2 regions of the Peribacillus sp. SIMBA_075 genome follow, and region 2 is predicted to be linked to the other one. Evidence: riboswitches for the same ligand, from Rfam matches in the RefSeq annotation. Region 2 holds a riboswitch; the other holds the start of a gene.
The links. A riboswitch is a leader RNA that binds a small molecule or an ion and turns the genes downstream of it on or off. The one in region 2 is predicted to bind cyclic di-GMP.
Positions count from the first base shown of each region.

Region 1: linked by a shared signal. The riboswitch ahead of SB775_RS03730 (anti-repressor SinI family protein) and the one ahead of SB775_RS13985 (anti-repressor SinI family protein) in region 2 are both predicted to bind cyclic di-GMP.

Region 1 covers NZ_JAWRYN010000003.1:69,656-85,003, forward strand. Annotated here, with positions in the region: gene SB775_RS03685 (S41 family peptidase) at 1-450, opposite strand, end outside; gene SB775_RS03690 (murein hydrolase activator EnvC family protein) at 590-1,975, opposite strand; gene ftsX (permease-like cell division protein FtsX) at 2,074-2,967, opposite strand; gene ftsE (cell division ATP-binding protein FtsE) at 2,957-3,643, opposite strand; gene cccB (cytochrome c551) at 3,941-4,279, opposite strand; partial or broken gene SB775_RS03710 (YitT family protein) at 4,299-4,513, opposite strand; one part of gene prfB (peptide chain release factor 2) at 4,763-5,797, opposite strand; one part of gene prfB (peptide chain release factor 2) at 5,799-5,861, opposite strand; gene secA (preprotein translocase subunit SecA) at 6,032-8,545, opposite strand; gene SB775_RS03725 (helix-turn-helix domain-containing protein) at 8,966-9,289, shown strand; gene SB775_RS03730 (anti-repressor SinI family protein) at 9,433-9,573, opposite strand; cyclic di-GMP riboswitch class I at 9,605-9,689, opposite strand; gene hpf (ribosome hibernation-promoting factor, HPF/YfiA family) at 10,353-10,910, opposite strand; gene fliT (flagellar protein FliT) at 11,164-11,508, opposite strand; gene fliS (flagellar export chaperone FliS) at 11,508-11,909, opposite strand; gene SB775_RS03750 (flagellar hook-associated protein 2) at 11,934-13,445, opposite strand; gene flaG (flagellar protein FlaG) at 13,460-13,822, opposite strand; gene SB775_RS03760 (flagellin N-terminal helical domain-containing protein) at 14,486-15,348, opposite strand, start outside.
Region 2 covers NZ_JAWRYN010000016.1:74,737-90,084, forward strand. Annotated here, with positions in the region: gene SB775_RS13955 (asparagine synthase-related protein) at 1-712, shown strand, start outside; gene SB775_RS13960 (paeninodin family lasso peptide) at 728-859, shown strand; gene SB775_RS13965 (HPr kinase/phosphorylase) at 1,000-1,941, shown strand; gene SB775_RS13970 (lasso peptide biosynthesis PqqD family chaperone) at 1,931-2,221, shown strand; gene SB775_RS13975 (lasso peptide biosynthesis B2 protein) at 2,260-2,742, shown strand; gene SB775_RS13980 (ABC transporter ATP-binding protein) at 3,002-4,801, shown strand; cyclic di-GMP riboswitch class I at 5,240-5,323, shown strand; gene SB775_RS13985 (anti-repressor SinI family protein) at 5,342-5,470, shown strand; gene purF (amidophosphoribosyltransferase) at 5,876-7,246, opposite strand; gene SB775_RS13995 (hypothetical protein) at 7,599-7,736, shown strand; gene SB775_RS14000 (YwzD family small protein) at 8,024-8,173, shown strand; gene SB775_RS14005 (VanZ family protein) at 8,170-8,655, shown strand; partial or broken gene SB775_RS14010 (LysR substrate-binding domain-containing protein) at 8,818-9,021, opposite strand; gene SB775_RS14015 (hypothetical protein) at 9,194-9,652, shown strand; gene tagU (polyisoprenyl-teichoic acid--peptidoglycan teichoic acid transferase TagU) at 10,116-11,045, opposite strand; gene SB775_RS14025 (hypothetical protein) at 11,200-11,988, shown strand; gene SB775_RS14030 (GntR family transcriptional regulator) at 11,992-12,369, shown strand; gene SB775_RS14035 (ABC transporter ATP-binding protein) at 12,366-13,058, shown strand; gene SB775_RS14040 (hypothetical protein) at 13,552-14,700, shown strand; gene SB775_RS14045 (hypothetical protein) at 14,958-15,348, shown strand, end outside.

The sequences.
Region 1 (15,348 bases), on a different contig from region 2:
TACACTTACACCATTCACCTTAAGGATTTGATCTTTCGGCTTTAATCCAGCTTTTTCGGCAGGCGAGTCTTTGTAAGGAGATACAATTATGACCTTACCATCTTCCATGCCAATTTCAGTCCCTATCCCTTCAAAAGAGGAGTCCAAGGTTTCATTGAATTGCTTAGCGGTCTCCTTGTCCATATATACGGAATAAGGATCTTTCAACGCTGACAGCATCCCTTGGATGGCACCTTCCACCAGATTAGAACCGTCCACCTGTTCTACATACTGGCTTACGATCAAACCGTAAGCTTGTTCCACTTTTGCCCATTCCTTATCCTTCGGTATTGTTTGACTTTCTTCCTTTGCTTCATTCTTATCCGGGAAGCTTGTCCAATATATGCCCCCCACTGCTCCAATGGCTAGTGACATGATGATTGCTAGAGGAAGTACCCATTTTTTGACCATATTTATCCCCATTTCTGACCCTGATATGTATTTCACTATATGTGGGGATTGGAGTGAATATGCTTGAAGAAAATGATACACCACAAAAAAACAGATTAGGAATTTATCCTAATCTGTTTTTCCGATGATATATTGGGTATTAAATATTTATATAGTTTAAAGGATTAACAGCATTTGACTTGCTATAATTCCATGGCCCTTTATGTAACTCAAAGTGTAAATGCTGACCGGTTGAATGTCCTGTGCTACCCATGATGCCAATTTGTTGGCCTTTGGCAACAACAGAACCTTCGCTTACTTGTCTAGATCTTAAATGTGCATACACAGTAGTCCATTGCTGACCGCCGATTGAATGGGTAACAAAGACGACGTTACCGTATGTACTTGATAAGTAAGAACGGCTAACCACTCCGTCTGCAGCTGCTACAACTGGAACCGTTCCGCTAGCAGCAATATCGATGCCGGCATGCTGTTTATTCCAGCGTTCGCCCATTCTTGATGATACATATCCTGCACTTGGTCTAGTGAAAGTACCCGACGATACAGCTGGCACTTGACTTACATTAGACGAAGAGAGTGAAGGTGATGGTGATGAACTGTTGCTTTTTGCACTGGATTCTGAAGAAGTAGATTGTTTTTTAGATTCGGATGCTCGAGATGCTGCTTGTGCTGCCGCTTGAGCCGCTTCTTGCTCTGCACGTTTTTGCGCTTCGGCTGCCGCTTTTTTACGAGCTGCTTCCAATTCGGCAAGACGTTGATGCTCTAAGTTGATGGCTGACTTGATAGCCTTTTCTTGAGCAGCAAGATTCTCTTTTTCTTCCTCTAAGCCCATCTTCACATCTTCATGTTCTTTAGTTTGTTGCCTTAATTTCTTAACCAATGCATCCTTTTCTTGCTTCTGCTGCTTTTGTTGCATTTGAATTTCCAATAGTTCAGCTTTTGCCACTTGTAAACTGGCAAGCTTCGTTTCAACGGCATTTTGCTTTTCTTCCAGATCCTTTTTATCCAGCTCATGCTGTTTTAAAATATCCCTGTCGGCTTCAGCAATTGTCGCTACAGCTCCGACACGGTCAACTAAATCCCCAAAACTGGATGATCCGAATAATACTTCAAGATAGTTCACGTCCCCACCAGTCTCCTGGAAAGAAAGTGCCCTTTCCTTCAATACTTCATTACGTTTTGCGATCCGCTCTTTTAATACTTTAATCTCTTCTTTCAATGCCTCTATTTCTTTTTTCGTTTCTGTAATTTCAGCATTTTTAGCATCGATTTTTTTTGAGGACTCTGCAATTTTCGCTTCAATGGCCTCGATTTGTTCTTCTGCTGTCATTTGCTTATCCTGCAGGTTATCGATTTTCTTCATCGTGTCTGAAATATTCGATTCAACGCCCGAACGTTTTTCCTGAATGGATTCTTTCTGTTTTTGCAGATCCGAAATCGACTCAGCATGAACCGAAGGTGCCGCTAAAATGCTTCCCAACCCAATCATGATGGAGGCATTCATGGCAATGATATTTTTTTTCACGTTTCATTTCCCCTTTCAATCCCGTTACATCCAGTGCCTTGTAACGTCTCTCTATCTGTATCTGGCTTCTTTTAATATTCGAGTGTAAAGATGCTTTTTTATACTTTCAAGAACTTCCTAACGGACATCAAGCTGCCCCATATCCCGATAACGGCGCCAATTACAATGAGGATGGCCGAAACTTGATAAATAAATGGGTTTGCAGGCAGGAAATCTATGAATTTGAACGTAATCTGTGGTGCAGCATATTTATAAATATTGTAGTAGAGTGCAGCAATCAGACCGATTGGAATGATGGAACCGAGGATTCCCAACCATAGTCCTTCCAAGAAGAATGGCCAACGGATGAATGTATTCGTTGCTCCCACTAATCTCATGATCTCAATTTCTTTTCTTCTAGCTACAATGGTAATTTTAATCGTATTCGAAATCAGGAACATTGCAGTAAATAGTAATCCTACAATAAGAACGATCCCTATGTTTCTCGCGATATTCACGAATTTGAATAGTTTCTCGACGTAGCCTTGTCCATATTTAACACTTTGGATATAATCAAGACCTTCGATTTCCTTTGCCACCTTGATGACATCTTGCGGAGATTTCGTCTTGATGATATAAACGTCCCTTAATGGGTTGTCCTGTTCAAATGGTTTAAATGCATCACCATTATCGCCTAAATCATCTATTAAATTCGTAAGCTCTTCATCTTTTGGAGAGAAGATGACTGATTCAATGCCCTTCATCTTCGTAATCTTCCTACCAATATCTTTTATATCGTCATCATTCGCCGCATTATCAATATGTGCACGAACTTCGACATCTTTCTCCACATTTCCCGCGATATGATTTAAATTCATCATGAGCACTAAAAAGACGCCAACCAATGTTAGTGTGACCGTTACTGCACTGACTGAAGCAAACGTCATCCATCCATTACGGCCAATATTTTTAAAACTTTCACGGAAGTGACGGAGCAATGTTCTAAATTTCATATCCGTAATCACCTCGATGTTCATCGCGAACTATTTTTCCACTTTCAATGGCAATGACACGTCGTTTGATATTGTTGACGATGTCCCTATTATGTGTGGCCATGACAAGAGTAGTTCCGCGTTTATTAATTTCTTCAAATATGTTCATGATTTCCCACGATGTTTCAGGATCAAGATTCCCTGTAGGCTCGTCGGCTATGACTACCTTAGGATCATTGACGATCGAACGGGCTATCGCAACCCTTTGCTGTTCCCCACCAGATAACTCGGAAGGCAGCATCCTTGCTTTATGTTTAATGCCAACCAGATCAAGAACTTCCATGACTCTCTTTTTGATTTCTTCTGGTTCCTTTTCGATAACTTCCATGGCAAATGCTACATTTTCATATGCAGTGAATGTTTGAAGGAGTTTAAAATCTTGGAATACCATACCGATATTACGGCGGAATAGAGGAACTTTCGAATTGCGGATACTTGGCAGGCTAATGCCATTGACCAAGATATTACCGCTTGTCGGCTTTTCTTCCCTATACATCATTTTGATGAAGGTCGATTTTCCGGCACCACTGGGACCTACTACATAAACGAACTCGCCTGGCTTTATTTTCACATTGATACCATTAATGGCAATTACGCCATTTGGATATGTCTTTTTCACATCTATCATTTCTATCATTCTAAAACCACCTAATTTGCTTGTATTATCACTATGTATCTACAGCTTTTTCGACAATTTTCACTGAAATCTGACAGGAATCTCTCTTACTTGAGCACAGAAACATTATAACATCAAATTTTGTCAAATTAAGCATAAAAAATATTACAGTTTCATTTCAGTTAGACATATATCAACATCTATGTAATATTCCTAGGATTTGATTGCTTGATAAGGGATTAAATGTGGTTATTCGAGGATTTTAAAGGAGACTATACGAAATGAAACGTCCTGCTAAGCAGAACGTTTCATTGATCATTACTTATGGTCGGCAAGCCATTCCGCGACCATACTCGCTTCCTTGCCTTGGATTATAGCTTTTGGCATTGCACCTTGGCCATTCGCAATGACCTTTTCGATGTCCGCTTTTGATAGCCTCGAGCCGACCTTCGTTAAATTCGGTCCCACACCGCCTTCGAGATTCACTGCATGGCAGCTTGAACATTTGTTTTCGTAAATTTTCGCGGCATCACCAGCACCTGCCGTTGTCGTTTCGCTATTTTTAGCAGGCTCTTTATCTCCAGCATCATCATTTCCACCGCATGCTGCCAAGGCCAAAGAAGTACCCAGAACTAAGGCTAACCATTTCATTTTCATTGAATTTACCCCCTCTGATTTATACCAGTACAAGAACATTATACCAATTCCATTCCAGTTTAAAACCCTCCCCAAGTTCCTCCGATGCGTCGATTACAATTACAAACGCTTTAGGGTCAACTTGTTTCACCATTTGTTTCAATTTAGTGAATTCCGACTGGTCTATTACGCACATCAATATATAGGACGAGTATCATCCGTATAGCCGCTATATCCCGATATCCCTGTAACACCACCCCGGTCATGGCAATTATGGCCGAACCAACAATCACCCATCAATACTCCATTAACTTTTGCATTAAAGGATGCTTCGCCTCCCGGTTTCTTTTCCTCTATATATAGTATTGTCCGAACGAAGCAGAACATCCCTTTTCATATCCTGTTAATGTCAGCCAGAGGACGTGTTTAATAGGTCATTCAAGGATCTTTCATTCATAAGAAACCATAAAAAAGCCGGACCGCGAAAAGGTCCGACTTAATATCTTATAATTTTGAACGTAAGTACGCATCAATGAACATATCAATGTCCCCATCCATGACAGCTCCCAAGTTTCCGGTCTCCGCACTAGTACGGTGATCTTTAACCATGGAATACGGGTGGAAAACATAAGAACGAATTTGGCTTCCCCAGCCAATTTCCTTTTGCTCACCCCGGATTTCATCCAAATCCGCTTGTTGCTGTTCGATTTCACGTTGATACAATTTGGCTTTCAGCATATTCATGGCTTGGGCCTTGTTTTTGATTTGCGATCTCTCGTTTTGGCACGTTACCACAGTATTTGTAGGTAAATGGGTGATCCGGACTGCCGAGTCAGTTGTATTGATATGCTGACCACCTGCACCACTTGCCCGGTACGTGTCGACTTTCAAATCTTCCGTGCGTATTTCTATATTGATCGTCTCATCGAATTCCGGCATAACTTCACACGAAACGAATGAAGTATGGCGCCGTCCCGATGAATCGAAAGGAGAAATACGGACTAGACGGTGCACGCCCTTTTCCGCTTTCAAATAGCCATAGGCGTTATGGCCTTTGAAAATTAAAGTGACACTTTTGATTCCAGCTTCATCACCTGGAAGGTAATCAAGGGTTTCCACTTTAAAGCCTCTTTTTTCACCCCATCTTGTATACATACGAAGTAGCATGGAACCCCAATCCTGGGACTCCGTTCCGCCTGCACCTGGATGAAGTTCAAGAATGGCATTTTTCGAATCATATTCTTCACTTAGTAAAAGTTGAAGTTCAAAGTCATTCATCTTTTGTGAAAGAATCGTGATTTCTTCTTCCAGCTCAGCCAAAAGTTCTTCATCATTCTCTTCTTTCACTAGTTCATATGTCAAATCCAGATTTTCATATGATTCATTAAGGTCGGACAATTGATTCACTTGTTCTTTCAAAGCATTCGTTTCATTGATGACAGTCTGTGCTTTTTGCTGATCATTCCAAAAATCAGGATGTGTCATCTCATTTTCAAGCTGTGCGATTCGTGCCTCTTTTTCATCTAAGTCAAAGAGACCCCCTAAAGTCCGTTAATCGTTGCGCTGTCCGTTCGAGTTCATTTCTAATTTCTGCCAATTCCATTTCTCTTCACCTCATTAAGTATGTTAAAAAAAATCCCTGTAGAGGGATTCGCTTCATTACAAATTAACCTCTTCAAACTATATGCAAATATATTGCTTTATGCAAACTAAACATGAAAAGAGGCGGCAAGCGTTAAACTTTACCGTCTCATAATCATTATACACCTAACTTTAGCCTAAATTACCATGGCAATTCTTATATTTTTTACCGCTGCCGCATGGACATAACGCATTCCGGCCAACGTCTTCCTTTTTACGGGCAGGGGCCTTTTTCACTTTTCCCCCGTCTTCTTCCTTCGGGTTGACCGCTTGTCCTTTTATGACTTCCTTCCGCTCTAAATTGTTGCGGATTTCAGCCTTCATGATATATTTAGCGACTTCATCTTCCATAGAAGCAATCATGGCTTCAAACATTGCGAAACCTTCAGATTGATATTCACGTAACGGATCGATCTGGCCATAAGCACGAAGGTGGATCCCTTGGCGCAATTGCTCCATTGCATCAATATGGTCCATCCACTTACTATCGACTGCACGAAGAACGATTACTTTTTCGAACTCACGCATTTGTTCTTCGGATAGCTCTTCTTCTTTTTGGTCATAGCCTTCTTTCACTTTTGCTAAAATGAATTCAACCAATTCCAATTCATCTTTTCCATCTAAATCATTTACAGTGATTGAGCCTTCATTGAATAGGTTACCATTCAGGTAATCGACTAGACCTTGTAAATTCCAGCCTTCCTCATCGCCCATTGGTGCAAATGCGGCAACATTGCGCTGGATGGATGCAGTAATCATCTTTTCGACGATTTCACGTAGGTTCTCACTTTCCATTACATCGAAACGCTGCTTATAAATAATTTCCCGTTGTTGACGGAGAACATCATCATATTGCAGTAACTGCTTACGTGAATCGAAGTTATTGCCTTCGACCCGTTTCTGTGCGGATTCAACGGCCCTGGTCACCATTTTACTTTGAATTGGCTGGGAATCATCCATACCAAGACGTGCCATCATGCTTTTCATGTTATCCGAACCGAAGCGGCGCATCAATTCATCTTCCATTGATAAATAGAATTGAGTGACCCCTGGGTCTCCTTGACGGCCGGAACGACCACGCAACTGGTTATCTATACGCCTGCTCTCATGGCGCTCCGTACCGATGACAGCAAGTCCACCAAGCTCCTTGACACCTTCACCAAGCTTGATATCCGTACCACGTCCTGCCATGTTGGTAGCGATCGTGACTGAGCCTTGATTACCTGCATTCGCAATGATTTCCGCTTCACGTTCATGGTTCTTTGCATTCAAAACATCGTGAGGGATCCCTTTTTTAGATAAATAGGCAGAAATGACTTCAGATGTTTCGATGGCAACCGTACCGACAAGCACAGGCTGACCCTTTGTATAACGTTCGGCGATGTCTTCCACGACAGCCTTGAATTTTCCATCAGTTGACGCGTATATAAGATCTGCCCGGTCATCCCTAACGATATTCCTGTTTGTCGGGATCGCGATGACATTCATATTATAGATATTGCGGAATTCCTCTTCTTCAGTTTTGGCTGTACCAGTCATACCGGAAAGTTTTTCGTACATCCTGAAATAGTTCTGGAACGTAATCGTCGCAAGAGTCATGCTTTCATTTTGAATCTCAAGGCCTTCTTTCGCTTCAATCGCCTGGTGGAGACCTTCACTGTAACGGCGGCCCTTCATCAAACGGCCAGTGAATTGGTCAACGATGACAATCTCACCTTCCTGGACCACATAATCCACATCCAAATGCATGGAAACATGCGCCTTCAACGCCTGATTAATATGATGATTCAAAGTAACGTGACTAATATCGAACAAATTATCGATGTTAAACGCTTTTTCAGCTCGGTTCATCCCATCTTCGGTCAGCTGAACACCTTTTGTCTTTTCATCATACGTGTAATCCGTATCTTTTTGTAACGTTCTCACAAACGCATTGGCTTGAATATAAAGCTGGGCCGATTTTTGTGCGGAACCGGAAATGATCAAAGGCGTTCTCGCCTCATCGATCAAAATCGAATCGACTTCATCAATGACAGCAAAGTGCAATGGGCGCTGTACCATTTGTTCTTTATATAACACCATATTGTCACGTAGGTAATCAAAACCTAGCTCATTATTCGTGCTATACGTAATGTCAGCATTGTACGCCTCTTGTTTTTCTTCTTTAGAATGACTGTTCAAATTCAATCCGACGGTCAAGCCAAGGAAATCATACAATACACCCATCTCAGTGGCATCACGGTGTGCCAGATATTCGTTGACAGTAACGACATGTACACCTTTACCAGTAAGCGCGTTTAAATAAACCGGCATGGTGGAGGTTAATGTTTTACCTTCCCCCGTTTTCATCTCGGAGATATTTCCATCATGAAGCGATGCCCCACCCATGATTTGAACACGGTAAGGATATAAGCCCAGAGCACGCTTTGCCCCTTCACGCGCAACCGCAAAAGCCTCAACTAGCAGATCATCCACTGTTTCCCCGTTTTGATAACGCTCTTTAAACTCACCCGTTTTGGCACGCAGCTGTTCATCCGATAACGCAGCCGTCTTATCAGCCAGCGCTTCGACCTGATCAGCGATTTTTTCCAAACGCTTTATTTCCCGCTTATTCGGATCAAAAACTTTATTTAATATATTAAGCATTCAATAACGCTCCTCTATTATGGTAATGATCGTTCAATAACAAAATTCATATAAGTAAGAAGAAACACACCTTCTATTATTACAATCCACGCTTAATTTTACCACTTCTACCCTAGAGGTACAACTTCATGTCACTTACCTGGTATAGACCTGAATACAATTCTTGCGAAAAACAATGGATAAATGAAGAGTAAAACTGTTAAAATAAAAGGAAGTATAAAAAATATATTGCAAACTCCCCACTATTCCAAATGCAACTGAGAACTATCCATAACCTTCCATCACTAGATCTGTGTCCTTCTCTAGCGATAGCATGTCAAGGTAATCAAACCTTACAGGCTCCATGCTTTGAATGATTTAATGTGGGCTACTCAAACTTATAAGCAGAAGATAAATAGAACATGTTTCGAGGTGGTATTGATGATTGGTAAACGTGTAAAAAAACTGCGAGAAGAAAAGAAAATGTCCATGACTGAACTCGCCGATAAAGCGGGGGTGGCAAAGTCTTACTTAAGTTCGCTCGAGCGAAACTTACAAACGAATCCTTCTATTCAATTTCTTGAAAAAATCTCCGCCGTGCTTAACATTCCTGTTGATGCCCTTCTTTACGATGCACCAAATAAGGAAAACTTGGACACTGACTGGATGAAAATCGTTGAGGAGGCTATGAATTCGGGTGTATCAAAACAACAATTCAGGGAATTCATCGAGTTTAATAAATGGAGGAAAGATAAAGAAGAATAGTAGTTTAATAATCTACCTACATAATCCGGAAGAATACAGCTTGAATGAACCAGACTTGCTAGAATCTCATGGAAGAACAACCCTATAAACAGCTAATGAATTGAACCACTGTTTATAGGGATGTTCTCGCTCCTTTTCAGTACTCAACTTCCATCGTTCTCCTCTAATGTAACCTCAAGGCTTTCCCGTTCAAAAAAAGCACTAATTTCCTCTTTTTTGAAACCCAAGCTCCTTGCTTCTGAAATCAACTTTACCCATTCTTGATCTATTTCCACATTAGCCACCTCTTCTACCTCCTAAAATACTCTTTGTATTTCAGGCAGACCAGCCATCGTAGTCGCTAAACCTTAGACCTGTGCCTTTGCGCCCTAATCTTCCAATAAGTTTGCCTTTGTCGTGTTACTATTACCGAATACATTACTTTTAAACATATTATAACGGATACACACTCCATATATTGCTATTTTATGTCGGTAATCCATCTAAAAGCAAACCTTTTATCCGACAAAATATTACAATATTAGGAATATTTAATATTAATTCAATCATTATCAAAGTCCTATTCATATTCGCTTTTTTATAAAATGGGGGATACTGCCTTCATTAACCATCGATGGGGCGTATTAATTCTCTCTTTAGGTGCAACCAATTTTTTGCACAGTTAAGTCCTCACCGCAGATCGGGCAAAGCCACTTTCCATATTCGGCACTGCTAAAGGAAGCCCTATGGTATTTATGGCAATTGTTTCGATATAAAAAACGCCCCCCTCTGCACCTTTATCAAATGTTTTTTATTAAGAAACTACTCGTTCTCTTTAAAGAATTAACAACTTGAGCATAGTACAAAAGTTGGTGGTGTTTGAATAGGTAAAAATAATCATCTATCTCGTTAAAGAACAAGAATTGTTCGTTAATTACAGTCATTTTTTATACCTTTTGATTATATCCATTTAACTTTAGTAAAATAGTAATGAAATAATCATCGGCTAATGGGAAACTACCAAAATGTATAAAAAAGCACAACCCAGAGGCTGGGTTGTGCTTTCGATCTAAGATTAATATATTTAACTAGGTTCAATTAATCCGTAGCGTCCATCTTTACGTCGGTACACCACGTTCGTTGTGTTAGTATCCGCATTCGTATATACGAAGAAACTGTGACCAAGCATATTCATTTGTAAAATGGCTTCTTCACTGTCCATCGGCTTCAAATCAAAGCGCTTATTGCGGACCACTTCAATATCAGTATCCTCTTCGAATTCATCCACCACTTCGTCAACTTCCGTATTGAAGGCGAATGCCTCAGGAGTCGTAGATAGGTTGTTCCGGAACTTACGATTGACCTTCGTTTTATGTTTACGAATTTGGCGTTCAAGCTTATCATTGATTAAGTCAATGGCAGCGTACATATCCGCATTTTCCTCTTCAGCGCGAAGAACCAAATTCTGCATAGGGATCGTCACTTCGACTTTGGATGTATTATTGTTCACTTTCAAATTCACTAACACATTTGCATCTGGTGTATTGTTAAAATATCGTTCTAACTTGCCAATTTTCTTTTCGACGTATTCTCGAATTGCTGGAGTTACCTCAATGTTTTCACCGCGTACGTTGTAATTCATAAAGTGAGTCCTCCTTAAATTAAGACTATACAGTTAGATTCTACAATACCCCTCCGGTTCCCTTTAGAAACACATCATGAAATATGTCGAAATTATGAAGCAATTGTCGGAAGGTTTTGGAAAGGGTTGATGTCTGCCCTAGCTTCATTATATCAAATGCCTAGCAATAAAGAAAAAATTAAGCCTAAATTATTTACAGAAAATTTAAAAATATTTAACATAAAAACCGTTTGGAATCCAAACGGCTGGGTAATCAATTTCTTTTATCGTAGAACATGCCATCGATTGATAGACTTTCATAGGGGTTCGTGTATTTATTAGATGATTTTTTCTTCTTATTTATTTCCTGGATGTCCCGCTTTATCTCCAGCTTTTGGAGATAAAGCATGCGATCGACCTGTTCGTTAAGTAACATTGTTGCACGGCCAAGCTGTTGCTCTTCACCAGTAAAAGGCGGTTTGATTTGAGAAAGAAGTTCATCCCGCTGGTCAATCAGCTGTGTGAACCTTTCTATTTTATCTTCACGTTCTGCAATCGTCCGATCTTCCAAAACGGCAAGTAATTCAACAGTCAAATCATGAAAGGTTTGAATGGTCATTACACTTGACCGCTTTGTGTAAACTGTTTTTTCCGGTTCATCTGAATAACTTCCTTCCAGGTATTACGGAAGTCAGTAACGAGTCCCTCGACCTCTTCCAAGGCTGCAACATCATTTTTCATATTCGCCTCTATCAGACGTCGGTTCATGAAATCATACAGACTCATCATTTCCTTGGACACTTCGACATCCATATTCAGCGTCACCATCAATTCATGGACAATGTTTTGCGCCTTTATGATGTTGGTATTTTTCACTTCGATATTTCCCTCTTCAATTGCTTTTTTCCCAAGCATGATGAACTTTATGCAGCCATTATAAAGCATTAATGTAAGCTCTCCCGGGGATGCTGTATTGACTGAACTTTGTTGATATGATTGATATGGATTATTTATCGCCATATTTATCTTCCTTTCCGACTTGCCTTAACTAAAATAAGAAGCTAACGATGAACTTTGGCTGTTTGCCTTTTGAATCACTTTTTCCATGGCCGTGAACTGATTGTAGTAGCGCGATTCCAATTTCATTAACTTTGCTTCAAATGTTGATATTCTCTTATCCAACCCATCAACCAATTTTCCAATTGTAAAATTGTTATTAACATATCCGGCCTTTCCGGCCTTTTCAGTAATCACTTTCATGGATGATTCTATATCATCCCGTAACCGGCGCGCGAGGCCTTTATCGCTTTTCTCCGTTCCATTGGCCATGAACATATCATAAATCGCATTGGGATCTTCACTAATGGCTGCCCGGAGCTTGTCCTCATCAATCGTTAATTTACCGCCCTCCAAATAGTTCTTGGTCGTAGTGATACCCAAACTGCTGAGATTGTTTTTTCCTGAAATTCCATCCACCGAGGTGTATAGGGACGTTCTCATCGTAGTTAGGAGACTTTTTAGTGTTGAGTCACTTTTTAACGTTCCGCTCTTCGCTTTCTCATCCCACATCTTCACTTCATCTTCTGTCATTGCCTTCTTTTGCTCAGTAGTAAGCGGGGTAAAGGAGCGATATTTCGCTTCACCTGTTTTATCCTGAACCTTTTTAATGGTTTCATTGTATTTATTCACAAACTGAGTGATTGTATCCAAGATGGAATCCACATCAGCCGTTGAAGAGAATGTGATGGTATCCGTCGTTTTCTGCTTAACCGTTATTTCCACTCCATTGATTTGAAACGTATTCGAAGGCCGGGAAATGTCCAGTCCATTATAAGTAATCGATGCATTTTCCCCTTTTGCGCCGCCAGCCCCTTCATTATTACTGCTCATTTTTAACACAGCAAAAAAATCTCCGCTACCCCCTAATTCAATTTCAGGGCGATCATTTACATCTCCGGTATTTTTAGCAGTGATGGAAAACTTCTGGGAGGTTTCATCAAAAAATAGAGTCACTCCCGAGTTAGCATTAATTTTATTAATAACACTCTCTAGCGTATCGTTTTCATTAAGAGTAAGCGTATACGGTTTGTCCATTGTTACTCCATCTTTTACTTTCGTATCAAAACCGCCATCTTTATTTATAGCCAGTATCGTAATATCTTGAGGAGTCGTGATACCCAATTCCGATAGTTTCTTTTTGGAATCAGTAACTGCTGATTTATCTGTACTGGTCATGGTTGCTGCTTTGGCAAGCCCATTCACCTTGATATTTCCAGTAAAATCACTGGTCGATCCCACATTTCTCACCGATACTGCATCTGGATTCGATACCGATATTTTCTTTTTAATAAAGGAAGACTGCTTCCCAACCCCATCACGAATGAGTCTATCCAATTCTGATAAAGATGTATTTATCGAGCGGTAATCATCCCGCTGCCACTCGGAATACTGCTTTTTCTGTGTTAATTTATCCAAAGGCACCCGTTCCGCCTGCATCATACTCTTAACTAATTCATCAATGTCCATTCCACTCGCAAAACCACTGATTCTTACCACAATCAATCACCCGCCTATATTTTTTCATCCACCATAATCCCGACAAACTCTGTCATTGCCGCATAGAAATCCAGTAACTTCTTAGGAGGGATCTCCCTGATCGTCCCATCCGTAACGTCATCCACAACCTTGACATAATACTCATTCAGCTCCTCATGATACTCAAAATGGATGGCCGTTTGTGTTGGATCCAGGAAGGTGTTCAAACTTTCCACTACTTCATTCACCTTTTCTTTAGCAGGCTCATTAATAGATTCCACACTTTGTTCTGAATAGGCAAGCGTATTCATTTCACGTTGATAATATGAACTAATTCCGTCTGAGATTGCTGTTCTAAGCTGTGAGGAAAGAATATTCGTGGACAAACTCTCCAGCATCTAAATAGCCCCCAATTTGATCTGTTTACTTTTTATATCGGTAATTAAGGTTTTATTTTTAGTCACTCATAGATTTTGGTTGCACCTGCAAATACTCATTAATGATCCTTTGCTATAAAAGAGATTCTACTAAAAAAACTCCAGAAAAATATTTGGGGTCTAGTTGATTTCCACTCCAGGCACTCGCTTTCCGCGGGCGGTCCGGGAGACTCCTCGGCGCTTTTTCGCCTGCGGGGTCTCCCTTTGACACGTATCTCCCGCAGGAGTCTCGTACCTTCCGTTCCAATCAACTTTGTTCTAATATTTAGATAGAAAGCCCTTTACCTACAATCTTGTTTAGGACTTCCCTTTTTATTCAAATAATCAGCGAACATACTAAAAATTGATATATCCCATCCAGCTTGTGATTGATAGCTGTGTTCACAGTCATTTCACCATACACATTACTGACATCTTCAGCTGTGTATTTTGCAGTGCCATCATACTCTATTAGGATTATAGCCATAAGGTTCCTTGGTGACATGAACGAATGGTCCCTTCCTTTTTAAGGGGCAGTAATCTCTTTTTTTCTACATCACAGTGTTCCTTACACCCTTCAATCAGTACAAATAAAAGAGCCTGACACGATGTGTCAGACCCTTTATTGTTAAGCTAACTATTCAATTACCGAAGTAACTGAAGAACGCCTTGCGGTTGCTGGTTAGCTTGAGCTAGCATTGCTTGTGATGCTTGCGCCAAGATAGAGTTTTTAGTTTGCTCCATCATTGTTTTTGCCATATCTGTATCACGTATACGTGATTCAGCAGCAGTCAGGTTTTCAGAAGAAGTACCTAAATTGTTGATAGTGTGCTCTAAACGGTTTTGGTTTGCACCTAGTTTAGAACGCTCTGCTGATACTGTATTAATTGCGTCATTAATTTTTGTAATTGCTGCAGCAGCACTAGCATGGGTTCCTACATTTAATGCTTGCTCAGTTGTTTCGTTATTAGTTCCGTCTGTTACTGCTAATCCTGCATTATCTGCTCCTTTAGTAGATATACCTAAAGCTTCTGCACTCATATTTCCAATATCAAGAGTCAAACTTTGTTTTTCATTAGCCCCAATTTGGAATTTAAGGCTCTTATCCGGGTCAGCAGGAACTGCGTCGACCTTTTCTGCACCCTTAGTAACTTCTGTTACAGTTCCAACGCCGTTACCAGTCAAGGCAGCAGAAGATTCTTTGTCAGCTTTTTGAGTTAAAGTAATTTTTCCTGTTCCAGCATCAACAGCTACAGAATAGTTATCTTTAAGTGCGGCATTACCTTCGATGGCAGCTTTTAATGTATCTGCATCACTGAATTTACCTGTAGCTGGATCCTCATCCCCGGCAGCTACAACTGTGAATGTTTGACCACCAATTTCAATTGTATCGTCTACAGTGGTGGAAATTGATCCAAAATCAAATGAATATTCTCCTGCAACTGCTGGTTTCCCTGCCACTGCTGCTCCATCTTTGTCGCCGTTTAATAGTTTTTGATTATTGAACT
Region 2 (15,348 bases):
TTACCAAGAGTTGGACCATCATAGGAGAAATGTTGGCGGATCTAGATTGCGAAAGATGAAAGCTATTGCTAGAATCGGCTTTCCAATAATTGAGCGGATTTTTCCGGAAGGCGCGCCATATAAAATTCCTTCCTTAATCGCTCCACGATTTGCAGAAGAAATAGGCGTGTATGACAAATTTAAAGAATTCGGAATCGATGAAACAGGCTGGTATTCGAATTCTGATATTTTTAATGAAAGAAAAAAGCATTTTGAAGATATCTTTCAATGGAATGCAGGGAATACGCTTTCCACAAAGCTCTCCTTACGATACAAGTTGTGGAAGCGAGATCCGACGAATGATATCCGTGTTATTCGCTTTTGTTTATCACTTCCGGAAAGCCAATATGTACAAGATGGCATGGATCGTGCCCTGATTAGAAATGCTACAGTGAATTTCTTACCCGATAAGGTAAGGCTGAACCAACGGCACAGGGGTGTGCAAGGAGTTGATTGGATACACCGTATGCTTCCTAAATGGGGTGAATTCATAGAGGAGATAGAGCAGCTTAGCAAAGATGATAAAGCTCTGGAATTCCTGGATGGTCAAGCGATCAAGAATGCATTAGTTACGATAAAAAAAGGAACGGGACCAGAACTTGCTACAAATCCTGAACATAAGTTCCTCATGCGAAGTTTAATCGTGTATCGGTTTTTAAAACAATTTAATTAAAAGGAGGTGAATACAATGAAAAAGGAATGGAAAAAACCTGAATTAGAAATTCTTGATGTTAATCAAACGATGCTTGGAACTGATGGAGAATATACAGATGCTGCTTTCCCATCACATACTCCTAAAGGTGATATAACTTTTAGTTAACCTTTTTTTTGCGCAACAAAGTCTGTTAGGATTCCCCTAAGCCCCTATTCCAGTTAATAGGGGTATGACTTCAATAACAAAGTATTAAGCATTAGGACCTGCTAATGAAGAGACGTTATTTAATGTTCGGGGGTATTTATATGATCGAGGTCAAAAAAAAGACGGTTTATGAAGCGTATGGTTTAACAATTTCAAGTGAAATACCTTTGCCTGAATTGCTTCCTATTAATGTAGAGGATGATAAAACGGATATTGTTATCGAAAAAGCTGATTTACATACATTATGGTCTGAGCATTCAGTTCCTGATGATGATTTTGTCATTAAGAAAGACTGGATCATGTTCCATGTTTCCAAGACGGCCATTTTCTTGATCCAAAGCGGAAATAGAATAGAATTTTCCCCAATTGATGCGGCACAAGAAGATGAGATTCGTCTGTATATCCTCGGAACATGCATGGGAGCAATATTGATGCAAAGAAAAATCCTCCCTATACATGGAAGTGCGGTAGCCATAGATGGAAAGGCATATGCGATTGTTGGTGATTCTGGTGCTGGGAAATCCACTCTTGCTTCAGCCTTCTTAAAAAGGGGCTATAAGCTCATGAGTGATGATGTCATACCAGTAACTCTTAATCATGAGAATATACCAATTGTAACACCTTCATATCCTCAACAAAAGTTATGGCTGGAAAGCTTAAATCATTTTGAAATGGATTCAAATAACTATCAGCCACTCATTGTTAGAGAAGATAAATTCGCTGTTCCTGTTCAAAGTCAGTTTTTTTCTGAACCACTCCCGCTTGCTGGTGTATTTGAATTGATCAAGGGAGAAGATTCAGAGATAGATATTAAGCCTATACAATCTCTTCAAAGGTTTTATAAATTGTATCATCATACATACCGTAATTTTTTTATCCAAAAGTCTGGATTGATGGACTGGCATTTTAATACTTCTGCTAGAATGATCAAGAAAATTGAGTTTTTTCAAATAAGCCGACCAACAAATCGTTTTACAGCACCAGACTTATCGGAAATAATTTTACATGTATTAAAAGGGGAGGAAATGGTTCATGAATATTAATCAACTTGATACGAAAACTCTATATAGCCAAAGTCCAGGAAACATAGTAAGTGATATGGATGGGGAAAAAGTGATGTTAAGCGTTTCTAACGGAAAATATTATAATTTAGGTGAGCTGGGCGGAGAAATATGGGAGTTAGTGAAGGAACCCATCTCAATTCAAGAGTTAGTTATAACATTACAGTCACAATATAATGTCGATCCAGCCGATTGTATGTCACATGTCACTGACTTTTTAAATCAATTGTTAGAACAAGGCTTAGTTAGTATCAAATCCTAGTAATGAATCTTTATCTTTAGGCTCTAGGAGGCTAAAAAATGAATATCATAAAGAAAGCTCAGACTTTTCTTCGATTGGATTTTAAGACAAAGTTGCTGTTTATCGAAGCTTTTTTACATTTAGGCAAGGCCCGTTATCTTAAAAGCCTTTCATTTTCAAAAGTTGCGCCAACACTTGGTGAGCAGATGAAAGAGTCTTCATATGACTTGAATGCAGCCAATAAAGAGACATTAGCAAATGTATCGAGGGCTATAAATATTATGAGCCGCTATACCATATGGGAAAGCCAATGTCTTGTTAAAGCTATTGCAGGTATGAAAATGCTGGAGAAACGAAAGATTGATAGTACGCTCTATTTAGGTACAGCTAAAGATGAGAATGGAGGGCTCATTGCACATGCTTGGCTACGCAGTGGACCTTTTTATATAACTGGTTTTGAAGTGATGGATAGGTTCACTGTTGTTTCTAAGTTCTCTAAAAAGAACAATTCTGGGAAGCTGAAGGAACAAGAATCTGGTTAATAATCTGATATTAGGAAGTTTATAATACCCCAGATGTTGAGTATCAATAATGAATATAAGCAGATCCATGAGCCCACGCTTCACCACCCCCACACATACTCATTTATATCTTCATCTTCAATGTGAATTAATAATCTTAGAAAAGTGGATACCCAATACCTTTCCTTCCATTTTCGCTCTTTACCACAAAACAATATGGTGCCACCGGGTAACATGGAGGAAAACGATTAAATAGGGCCTGCGAATGGAGGACATGATTATGAAGCATCTCTTACTTTTTACCAAACGAATACATGATTATTCGGGGAAAGTTCTATATATCAATCTTATTTGTATGATTTTAATAGGTTTTTTAGAAGGTGTAGGAATTTTCTTATTGATCCCATTGATTGGATTGACCGGTGTAATGGATATAAAAACGGATGAAGTTCCTTTCTTAAGCTGGGTTAATGAATTATTCTTAGGAATCCCGGAAACGCTCAGTCTTATATTGATACTTGGAGTTTACGTGATATTAATGGTAGGACAAAGTGTATTTAAGCGGAATCAAACAATCCTGGGAGTGAAAATCCAACAGGGTTTTGTTAGAAAGTTAAGGGATGAGGCGTATGGCAGTCTGCTGCAAGTGAATTGGGGATTTTACCTAAAAAAGAGGAAAACCGATATTATCAACATCATGACTAATGAAACCTTCAATGTGAGTGCAGGGATAAATTTATTTTTACAGTTCATAGCCTCCCTTATATTTACTTTCATTCAAATCGGTATAGCCTTTTATTTATCTGTTCCAATGACGAGCTTTATAATAGCCTTTGGGTTCATCCTTATTTTTTCGTCCCGGAAATTTGTGAAAAAGTCTCAGTCTATAGGAAAGGAAACCTTTCAGTTAACACAAACATATTTAGCCGGTATGACAGATCACCTTAACGGAATGAAAGATATCAAAAGTAATTCACTAGAGGAATCTCATTTGAATTGGTTTCTTTCTTTAAGTGAGAGAATGGAAAAAAACAGAATCAAGTTAACGACGTTAAATACAACTTCCCAAATGATCTTCAAAATCGTATCTTCACTTTTAATTGCCATTTTTGTGTTTTTTTCGATAAAGATGTTCATGGCCCAGCCAGCACAATTAATGCTGATCATGGTTATTTTCTCAAGGTTATGGCCAAGGTTCACTAGCATTCAGTCTAATTTAGAGCAAATAGGATCTACGCTTCCATCTTTTAAAGCATTGTCGGATTTACAAAACGAATGTAGAGTTGCGAGAGAGTTATATGAATCCGATTATAAAAATATCAAGCCTATTGAAATTAAACGAGGGTTAGATTGTCGTAATGTGTATTTTAGTTATGATCAAAGTGAGAGTATGTATGCCCTTAAAAATATAAACGTACACATTCCCTCTAACCGGATGACGGCTATTGTAGGGCGATCGGGTGCCGGAAAAAGCACCTTAATAGATATTTTAATGGGGTTGAATCAACCTAATAGGGGTGAAGTCAGAATAGATGATACTCCCCTTACTAATGACCGCTTATTATCGTTGCGGAGGTCCATAAGTTATATTCCACAGGATCCATTTCTCTTTAATGCAACAATAAGGGAAAATTTGCTGATCATTGACCCTGATGCAAGTGATGAATCCATATGGGAGTCTTTGGAATTTGCTGCAGCCGCGGATTTTGTCAGAAAGCTTCCTCAAGGCTTGGATACACTCATAGGTGATCGAGGTGTCCGCCTGTCAGGAGGAGAAAGGCAGCGTCTAGTACTGGCCAGAGCGATTCTGCGCAAACCAGCCATCCTTGTTTTGGATGAAGCAACAAGTGCACTGGATACCGAGAACGAAGCAAAGATTCAATCCGCTATTGAAAGATTAAAAGGAAAAATGACCATCATTGTAATAGCTCATCGATTATCGACGATTCGCAATGCCGATCAAGTGTTGGTCATGGATCAGGGAGAAATTATTCAGGTCGGTGAATATAACCAATTAGCGAGTGAAAAAAGAGGGATGTTTAGCAATCTATTAGGGATCCAAATGGAATCAAGTGTGTAAACTCTAAAATATATAATAAACAGTCAGGTTACAGCCATATTATGGTTTGTAATGCTGGCTTTTTTTCTTAGGGAAAATTAATTAAAACTGAATCATTATTACTAGTAAAGCCAATTGACATGAAATATTATTTCGCTATAGCAAATATGAGTTAATTATAGGATTATATCTCTATTTTTTAAAATAAAAGTGTTTAAAGAAAGCGCATTTTACCTGAGTTATATATTGTAATGTCACTTTTTGATGAATGATGTGGAAAAATGACATAAAAAAACGAATAATATTATGAGCAATTGTTAAGATTTTAAGTATAATTAACATTAATAATATAGTATTAAAGTAGGGGAATTTTTTTTGAGGGCATGATGGTTGAGCGTCATGGAAACAGAGAATCAAAAAGTCTTTTTCAATAGATTTATTAAAAATGAAAGAATATATTCTTGAGAAAAGCAAACCTATTGAAAAGTAGGGACGCAAAATTACAGGTCTAAGGCTAAATGCTATGGCGGCTGAGTTACCACAAATGGGGCGGGATTTGTCATGAAAGCAAAAAATGAATTAGAAGAATGGGTTTATTTAATTTTAGAGGCTAAAAATTTAGGATTATCCATTGAAGATGTGCGGGAGTTCATCTTAGGTAATAGAGATAAAAAGTTCATAATGGGTTAATAAATATTTACTTTATGGAAGACTGATATTCAGTCTTTTTTTTGTGGACTTTTTTACCAAAAACATATGAAAGGGTATCCTGAACAATGAATCATGGACACAATAATAAAATCAACTTAAATGAGAGGGATTTTTATTATGGATGGACCTGCAAATATTATGAAGGGAATCATATGGGGAACCTTATTCAGTCTGCCCTTGTGGTTGTCATTTTTCGGTTGGATCAAAATTATAATGAACTTATAAGATAAGAAATTAAAGACTCGGAATAAAAAGATACACTCATTGGTGATCGAGGAGGTCGGCTGTCAGGAGGAGAAATACAGCGTGGGTTTAATATTAGGAAAATGGGGTTTTAGGCATCACACAAATACAGTTGTTTTTGTGTGGTGCCTGCCATATCCTTCAAATATCAGTTGGGTAAGCCCCACTAAAACAGGCTATACAGCGACTGCTAGTTTCTCCAAGATCTACATCTACTGCCTCTAATAACCCTTCGGTGCTTAAAAAGGCTAATGAATCTGCCCCGATAACCTGTCCCATCGCTCGTTCGTGTTCGTGTTTGTTGGCAAATAGTTCTTCCTTAGTTGGCATATCCACTCCATAAAAACAAGGGTTTCTAACCATAGGTGAACTAATTCTTACATGGACTTCTTTGGCACCTGCTTGCCGAATCAATTGGACAATGCGCTTGCTTGTCGTTCCCCTGACAATCGAATCATCGACTAATACCACCCTTTTTCCTTCCAAGATTTCTTGCACAGCGCTTAATTTCAGTCGAACAGCTAAGTCGCGCAATTCTTGCGTGGGCTCAATGAATGAACGACCAGCATAAGGGTTTTTAATAATCCCCATTTCATATGGAATTCCTGATTGTTGGGAGAAACCAATGGCGGCAGGGACGCTTGATTCGGGAACTGCAACGACAACATCAGCCTGTGTCGGATGTTCTTTTGCCAGAATTTGACCTAATTCCTTTCGGATTGCTAAGACACTTCTTCCTTGAATGACGCTATCTGGACGGGCAAAATAGACAAATTCAAAGGAGCAAAGGGAAACCTTACCTTTTTCCGCAAATCTTCCAGTTTGAATTCCATTTTCATCTATAAGAAGCCATTCACCCGGTTCAACTTCCCGCCAGAACTTAGCATCAACCGCATTTAAAGCGCATGTTTCTGAGGAGGCGATGATTGATTCGCCAATTTTCCCAAGGCTAAGCGGACGTAACCCATGACGATCCAAGGCAATTAGCATTTGTTTTTCAGTCATTATAATCAAGGCAAATGAACCGTCGATACGTTTAAGCATATCAGGTGCGCTTTCTGCGAAATGCTTTTTACTTGAACGAGCTATTAAGTGGGCAATAATTTCAGTATCGGTTGTTGTTTGAAATATGCTTCCCTGCTGTTGTAACACATCCCGTTCTATCCTTGCATTTACGAGGTTGCCATTATGAGCAACAGCCAAGTCCCCCTCGCTATATTTAAAAACGAGGGGCTGTGCGTTTTGCAGTAAACTTTCACCAGAAGTTGAATATCGTACATGACCAATGGCCATATTTCCGCTTAACCCATCAAGGATGTCCCGTGAAAATACTTGGGTAACTAATCCCATTCCCCTGTGATTCCTGAATGATTTCCCATCACTAGCCACAATTCCTGCACTCTCCTGACCACGGTGTTGAAGTGAATGAAGTCCGTAATAAGTTAATTCGGCTGCTTTGGGGTGATTAAACACTCCAAATACCCCGCATTTCTCCTGCATTTCTGCATCCATTTTTCTCTTCCTCTCGTTGATATCCTTTTTGTTATTTTTGGCAAAGGGTGAATTTCTATCCTTTTTATTTACTAATAGGTAAATAGGTATGGTTTAAACAAATTGCAGCCCAAAAAACAGTTCTATGAACAGGTAGGGATAATTGCTTTGCATTAAGAATAAATACATAGGAATAAAAGACTTGTTGGTAGAATTGAATATATTAATTAAGGTACTTTGTATGATAAACTATATAGTGAATAATACCTAAATGTTTTCGGTTATATGCCGATATAACTATAAAGATCAAGCAAAGGGACTTCGCGGAAGGCGATGTCAGATAGCTGCCATCAAAATAAAAGGAGATTATTTGATGACAAAACACAAATTCATTACGTTCGAGGAAGTTTATGAAAAAAAACAGAGAAGCAAGAAAATTTTTATTGGGACTTATATTACCATTACTTTAGTATTGATTTCATTGATGACTTATTTAATGGGGCAATCATAGTGGGTATCGAAGGGGCTGAGGAATCACCCCTTTTTTTGTTTTTTCATTTGGATCTTACACCAAATGAACTGCATGTATTCAACTGCTGATTTTAATATTCCGTCAGTTATGAACTTTTTGTGATCATTTCTTTTATTATTCTTTAAAAATTCAGATTTTACCTTTTTGTAGATTAATTCCGCTTGCCAATCACCACTTTATATGTGATTATCAAATAAAAAGAGCTATATTCCTTATTTTTGAAAAAAAGGATTAGGACAACAGTATGAAATGGTGGCTCAATGATATTGGAGTGGAACATTCGAATGGATTTTTTTGATATTTTAAAAGACACTTTTGCCAAAGGAGAGTCTGGGCAGGATGTTACGGTAAATGAACTTGTGGACGAGATTAAGGAGAAATTAAGCGGGATCATGGAAGAACCTGATAGTATATGATCCGTAGATACTACGTCCCGGGTTTGCTCGTTTTATGGGCGATGGTCATCTTCTTTTTTTCCTCGCAAACGTATGAGGAGCAAAGCATTTCCCCTTTATTGACGCAGTTCAATACGCCGTATTGGTATGATAGATTAAGCGGCATTTCATTCATGTATGGTGGCGTTGAAGTGAGTGCCCAAACAGCAGGGGTGAATGGTTTTCTGGAGTTTTTCCTTCGGAAGGGTGCCCATCTTTTTATCTTTTTTGTGTTTGGATTATTGACATATGGTGTTTGGCGCCGTTTTGTGAAGAATCCTGTTCTTTCGTTTCCAGGCGCTTTTTTATGCATCCTTTTTTATGCAAGTGCTGACGAGCTGCATCAAAAACTAACGGGTGGCCGAACTCCCTTGTGGCAGGATGTCATGCTGGACACGTTTGGCGGTTTGCTGGGAATTTTCTTTTTTCTTTTCTTTTATCGATGGAGAAGTCCTAGAATCTGAGAGCTCCTTTCACATAAACTACTAACAATATGCTTTTCTTTTGGAGTGTCGGCACAGGAAAAAGTGAATGAAAACAAGTAAAAGCAGTGGATTTCGCAAGTGAAATCGCACTGCTTTTAGTGTTTTTTAGGATGGAAATCTTTTAATTCCATAAGTCGATGGCTATACAGATTCCAATGTTAACTCAATAAATTTTTCAACCGCTGGGGATTGCCATTTTTTCGGCTTGACGAGTAGATGTGAGTAAATCGGCTCAAATCTTTCATTATGTTCAATAATATTTAAGGATCCCTTTTCAATCTCGTTTTTTACCGTGATGTAAGGCAATACGGAAAAGCCTAAACCACTCATTACAGCTTGTTTTATTAACATGCCGAAGTTTGAGGGATTGCGACTGCATAAAGGGGATACAACAATTATTTAATAAACTAGCATGCGGTACCTCAAAAGAGAATGGCTTTGTCTAATAACATGCTTCTTTTTTATCGTTTTCCCCTATATATATAAATGAATGATAACCTGTGAGGGTGATTGATGAGTGAGGAGACAGAATAAGGTTCCACTGGGAGCATTGGCGATTATTTTCCTGGCATTGGCTGCAGTGGCTTGGATCATTTTTCTTTGGCCGAGCGGCTCAAAAAGCGTGGTGGAAGATTTTTATGAGTATGAAAGCGAAGCGGAGTTCGGGAAGTCCTGGGATCTGTTAAGTTCTGAAATGAAGCTGCGGTTTCCGAATCGGGCAGATTATGTGCAAAACCGCTCCCATGTGTTTTTACAGCATATGGATGTGGAGACCTTTCAGTATGATGTAGGCCGTGTTAAGAAAGTGAAGAACTGGAGTCTGGATAAGGATGGAAGGGTGCATAAAACGGCCTTTAAAATTCCAGTTACACAGGTCTTCAATTCTCGTTTTGGGGTGTTCACATTGGAACAGGATTGCTATGTCGTTAAAGAAAAAGGCGAATGGCGTTTGTTATGGAATTATCAGTTTGAATAGATTCCTCTCCTTTTTCAGGCACAAGTTCGTTTTAGTGAAAAGGGAGAGGCGATGCTCTCGTATAATGATCCAATAGGTCTACTTATCATGAAACATATTTCATTCTTGAGCGATCACTGATGGCTTTCAGAATAAACATTTTGTCCTGTGTGCTTAGCATAGCCCAGCTGCCTGCTTTGATTTTCAATTAAATCCACTCCTTTTGTTTAGGATTATTTATTATGGTTGATGAATGATGGTTGATGGAATTCCGGGTCCAAAGAATAATAGTGTCAAGTGATGAAAGGGGCAAGGGGAAATGTAAGTATCAGCTCATATTAGATTATACCGTTTTTTCATGCCTAATAAACAACAAAAATTCCAACAAATCTCTACAATTGGTGTTCGTTTTTTGTCAGATTATTGGACGGTGAAAATGAAAAAGCTGTCGGGATGCAGGCCCGGACAGCTTTTTCATTTTTTCTTATTTGATGGATAATTGTTCTTTTAATTCGGATTGAACCTTTTCTTTTTCCTCATCCGACACAATATAGTAGTAGATTCCGTCGATTTTCGTTCCTTTGCCATTTATGGATGATTGGGTAATGCTTTTGCTAGCGTCCCTATAGTTCTTTTGAATGTCCATCATGTCATCAAACGTCAAATTCGTCTGGATATTATTGCCTAGTGCGTCGAAGACATCATTGTATTTCGTCAGAGAGGAAACACTCGCACCCTCCCTGATGACAGCCTCGATGATGGAACGTTGCCTGGACTGGCGGCCAAAATCACCATTAGGATCATCATGCCTCATTCGTGAATAGGCTAAGGCTTCTTTCCCATTAAGAGTATGCGAACCTTTCGCAAAATGAATGCCATCGGAGGTGAAGTCCAAATCGTTTTGAACAGTCACTCCGCCGACTGCGTCAACGATATCCTTAAATCCTTCCATATTGATCTTCATATAATAGTCGATCGGGATATCGAGGAAGTTCTCAACAGTATCCATGGACATCTTTGCGCCGCCGAAGGCAAACGCATGGTTGATTTTATCCTGTGTACCATGACCGACGATCTCGGTCCGTGTATCACGCGGAATGCTTAGCATTTTGACTGACTTCTTTTGTGGATTGACCGTCAATACGATCATTGTATCTGAACGGCCTTTGTCGCCATCACGTTCATCGACACCGAGCATGAGCATCGAGAAGGGCTCCTGATCCGATAGTGCCAGGTCTTTTGTACGTTTATCCGTGTTACGGTCTATGGGTGTATGCATTGAGTCAACGGTTTTAGTTAGAGCATTCCATAAGGAGTAGGCAAACGCTCCCCCTGCTAATATGAAAAGTAGGACAATTATACCGACTACCTTCAGCCATGTCCGTTTCTTTTTCGTCTTTTTTTCATGTCTCATATCTTACTTCCTTCCTCTTATAGTAACCACTTCATCTATTATATTTAAATTTACTATAAAAGAATAGTATATTTTGTTATTTTATAATACTTTTGACATATATCAGTGTAACCGTGTACTATGTAACTAGAACAATAATGAAGGGGTTGGGAAGTTGAATTCGTTTAAAGGTTTAATGAAAAAGGAGTGGCTGATCGGGAAATCCACACTTCTCTGGCTATTGGTTGCACAGGTTGGCTTAGTGTTTATTGCTTTATTAGCATCCAGGTATTTGGAAGTTGCAGGTCTTTTTTATGTGTGCACATGGATAATCATGTTCTTACAACCATTTATTATGTTCTCTTTGATTTTTGGATGTTTGAATTATGAGGGGAAGACGCAGTTGTGGATTCATAATCCTCAGTCTGCGGCGATGCTGCTTGGAAGTAAATTATTGTCAAGTGTGCTGTTTCAGGTGGTTTCAATTTTATTTGCCTGCTGTTTAGTATTTGTGGCTATTAGGGTTCCGACCAGTTATTTTCAGCAAGACTTTCAGGTGGAAAGTTTTTCGGGATTAGTAGGCTTGTTACAGATAGGCGGGGTTATGACGGCGGTCAGTATTGTCATTGCCGTGCTAATGATGTTTTTATGGGTAGTGTATCATGCACTCGCAAGGATTCAGCTTATTAAAAATATTCGTTGGCTGATTGTGTCGCTTCTGTTTATAGGAATGGTTTTGGTGAAAAATTGGGTTGGAAATACCGAGATATATATGAAACTGGATGATTTATGGGCTGTACCTGCTTTTAACGGTTCGTCGTTTAGCTTGTCTCAAGCCAAGTTGGAGTTTTATCTAGAAGGTAGAGGGAATATTTCGCTTTTGACAAGCGGGTTGGATGTTATCGCATTAGTGATATTGTTCCTCGCTTCATGTTGGCTCTTGGACCGAAAGATTGAGGTGTAAAGGATGTCAGAGGATTTTCATGCTTCAAAGCCGATTTATTTACAGGTTGCCGATCGAATTTGTTATTCAATTGTACGGGGTGAGGTAAAGAGTGGGGATAAGCTGCCATCGGTCCGCGAAATGGCAGTCGAGATGGGTGTCAATCCGAATACGATCCAGCGTACTTATACCGAGATTGAGAGGGATGGAATTGTGGAGACGAGAAGGGGGCAGGGTACATTCGTTAAAAATGATCCGATGCTGATTTCATCATTGCGTACCCGGATTCAAACGGAAGTTATCGAGACATTCGTTGAAAATATGAAAGAAATCGGCTTGTCGAGAGAAGAAATGCTGACAGCGGTACAGCAATTTCTGAAGAAGCAGGGGGATGCAAAATGACGGTTGAGCTGCATGATGTAACGAAAAAGTATGGAAGCATTACTGCCCTTGATGGTGTTTCACTCACGTTTGAAGTGGGGAAGATATATGGGGTGTTGGGGGCCAATGGCAGCGGTAAGTCAACATTGCTCAAACTGATTGCCGGACTCGCGAAACCGGATCATGGAGAGGTGACGGTCGATAGGGTGCCGGTAAGCAGGAGGACGGCTTCTGTTGTTTCTTATCTGTCAGAGCTTGATTTTTTCTATACCAATTTTACCGCAGGTCAGTATATTGATTTTCATGCATCGCAATTTGCTGATTTTAACCTGGATAAGGCAATTGAAATGCTGGCATTCATGAAATTGGATGTCCGGAAGAAGGTCCGTACGATGTCGAAAGGTAATCGGGGACGGCTTAAATTAGTGCTGGCCCTGTCTCGGGAGGCACCGGTCGTGCTATTGGATGAACCATTCTCAGGGTTGGACGTTATGGTTAGGGAGTCGATAGTACGGAGCTTGCTGTCTTATATCGATTTTGAAAGGCAAATGGTTATCATGGCCACTCATGAAATCGAGGAAATCGAGAAAATCCTTGATGAGGTGATCGTGATCAAGGATGGTAAGGCCATTGAAAAGGAAGAAGCTGAGGATCTCCGCGAAAACGGTGGGAAATCGGTAATCGGGTGGCTAAAGGAAAAACATAGGTAAATGTCATGCTCCAAATTTCCATTTGGAGTATTCTTTTTTTCCTGATAGACTTTCAGGTTTTGATGGAGTGCAAGTCTGTGTTGCAAATGGGAGGTAGGATAAAGTTCTATTGGCTGCTTCCAAGGATCCTTTTCAATTCTGCTGATCGAGATGAATGTGCCATCCAGTGTCAAAGGAAGCGTTTGGCTAAAGCGGTAGTCTTGGGGAAATGACGGAATTGTCCAATAAGTAACTTGGAAGAAAGGCCATTTCGTTCAATAAGGTAAATGATGAAGTAACTCCGGGGAAATTCCGGAGTTTTTTTATTAAAAAGGAAGGCCCTTTTTTAATAGTTGAATAGAATGGAAAGAGTTTTTTTCATAACATTTTTCTAGGCGTACGACGATTTACTACAAAATGGGTGATTAGCAGAGTCCGTATTAGAAAGAAGGCGCATATATATGCAGTACGGATATCACTAAAGTATAAATAACTATTGGAGGCTAAAGGAAAAATGGAAGAGACTGTTGGTTTACCTTACCTTGAAGCTTTAACAGGGAAATTTGTGAGGGCGTTTAAAGGCGGGCCTGATTCTAGAGAAGGCAAGCTTTTAACAGTGCAGAGCGATTATATCGTGATTCAAACAGAACAAAATCAACTCGTATATTTCGCCATCGAGCATTTGAAAATTGTTGTGGGGAATGCGAAAAAAACTCAACTTGATTTAAGTTCGATCAACGAAGAAGAAACAGTATATCCAGCAAATTTTTTAGGTGTGCTGGAATCACTTCAAACTAGCAGCATTCAAGTGAATGGCGGCGGTCCGGCATCCAAAGTTGGCCGGGTTGTAGATGTAAAAGAGGAGTTTTTAGTTATATCCACTGAGAAAGACGGGCTTGTTCTATACCCGATTTCCCATATTAAAAGTGTAACAGTGCTGGAGCTGGCGGAAAATGAGTTATTGCCTCAATTTGGTGACGGTACAGAAACAATTAACGGCTTACTATCGCGGTTAGTCCACAATTGGGTATCCATCAGTGCTGGAGGACCTAATAAAGTTGAGGGCATCCTGATGGAAGTTACTGACAGCCACCTTATCGTTGTTCATCATGAAGAATTATTTTATGTGACAACGGATCATGTCCAATTCGTAGTTATAACTGTGCAGGTAAATGAAAATGGCGAAGAAGAAGCAGCAGGTGAAAACTCTGCAAATGGAGGCTCTTCAGCTGGAGGTTCGTCAAAAGGAAGCAGTTCAAGCGGTTCATCAGACGAAAGCAGCAGTTCATCAGATGAAAGCAGCAGTTCATCAGACGAAAGCAGCAGTTCATCAGATGAAAGCAGCAGTTCATCAGATGAAAGCAGCAGTTCATCAGACGAAAGCAGCAGTTCTTCAGACAAAAGAAAAGGTTCATCATACAGAAGAAAAGGTTCATCAGACAGAAGAAAAGGTTCATCATACGAAAGCAGCAGTTCTTCTGTTGAAAGCAGCAGTTCATTAGATGAAAGTTCTTCTGTTGAAAGCAGCAGTTCATTCATTGAAAGCTCTTCAAGCAGTTCATCAAATGGAGGTTTAGGGGGACTTCGGGGTCCTCGAGTAAATACGTTCAAGCAAATATGGATTGAGAACTTAATCAAAGCAACAACCCAAAACCCACGGTAAAAGAAATACCAAACAGGTACAGCAACCAATATGGAGTTGTTGTGCCTTCTTATGGAAAGTGGACATGCCGCTTTTGCCCATGATGGGAGATGTTTCATTCTATAAACTTTTTTAATGACGATTTTATCAGTTCAAATGCTATTTGGAACTGATAAAAAAATGGCCAAGCAACCATTATGACTGGTAACCTGGTTTCAAGTTGGAACAAAGCATACTGTTTGGTTTGATTAATTTCAATAGAAAGGAGGAAGCAACGCTTGTTATCAAAACATATAGGACAGTATATGGAACTTGAGCTCGCAGGGAATATACATGAAGCGGGGATTTTAATTGAAGAAAGCTCGGACATCATCGTCTTGTATACTGGAAAAGTGTACCGTTACATTCCATTCAGGCACATTAAGAATATTTCCTTTCCAATGATCGAAGAGGAGTTTGGGTCGGGAGGAGAGCTGGAGATCGAAGAGACATCATTCCGAAAATTGTTGATGAATGCGAAGGGGAGGTTCGTTGAAATCCTGCTCACGAAAAAACACTCGGTTCATGGCTATATCGTGGGAATCATGAATAACTATTTCGTCTTTTATTCGCCCGTATTTAAAACGATGTTCATCTCAATGGATCATTTGAAGTGGCTTTCGGTTACAA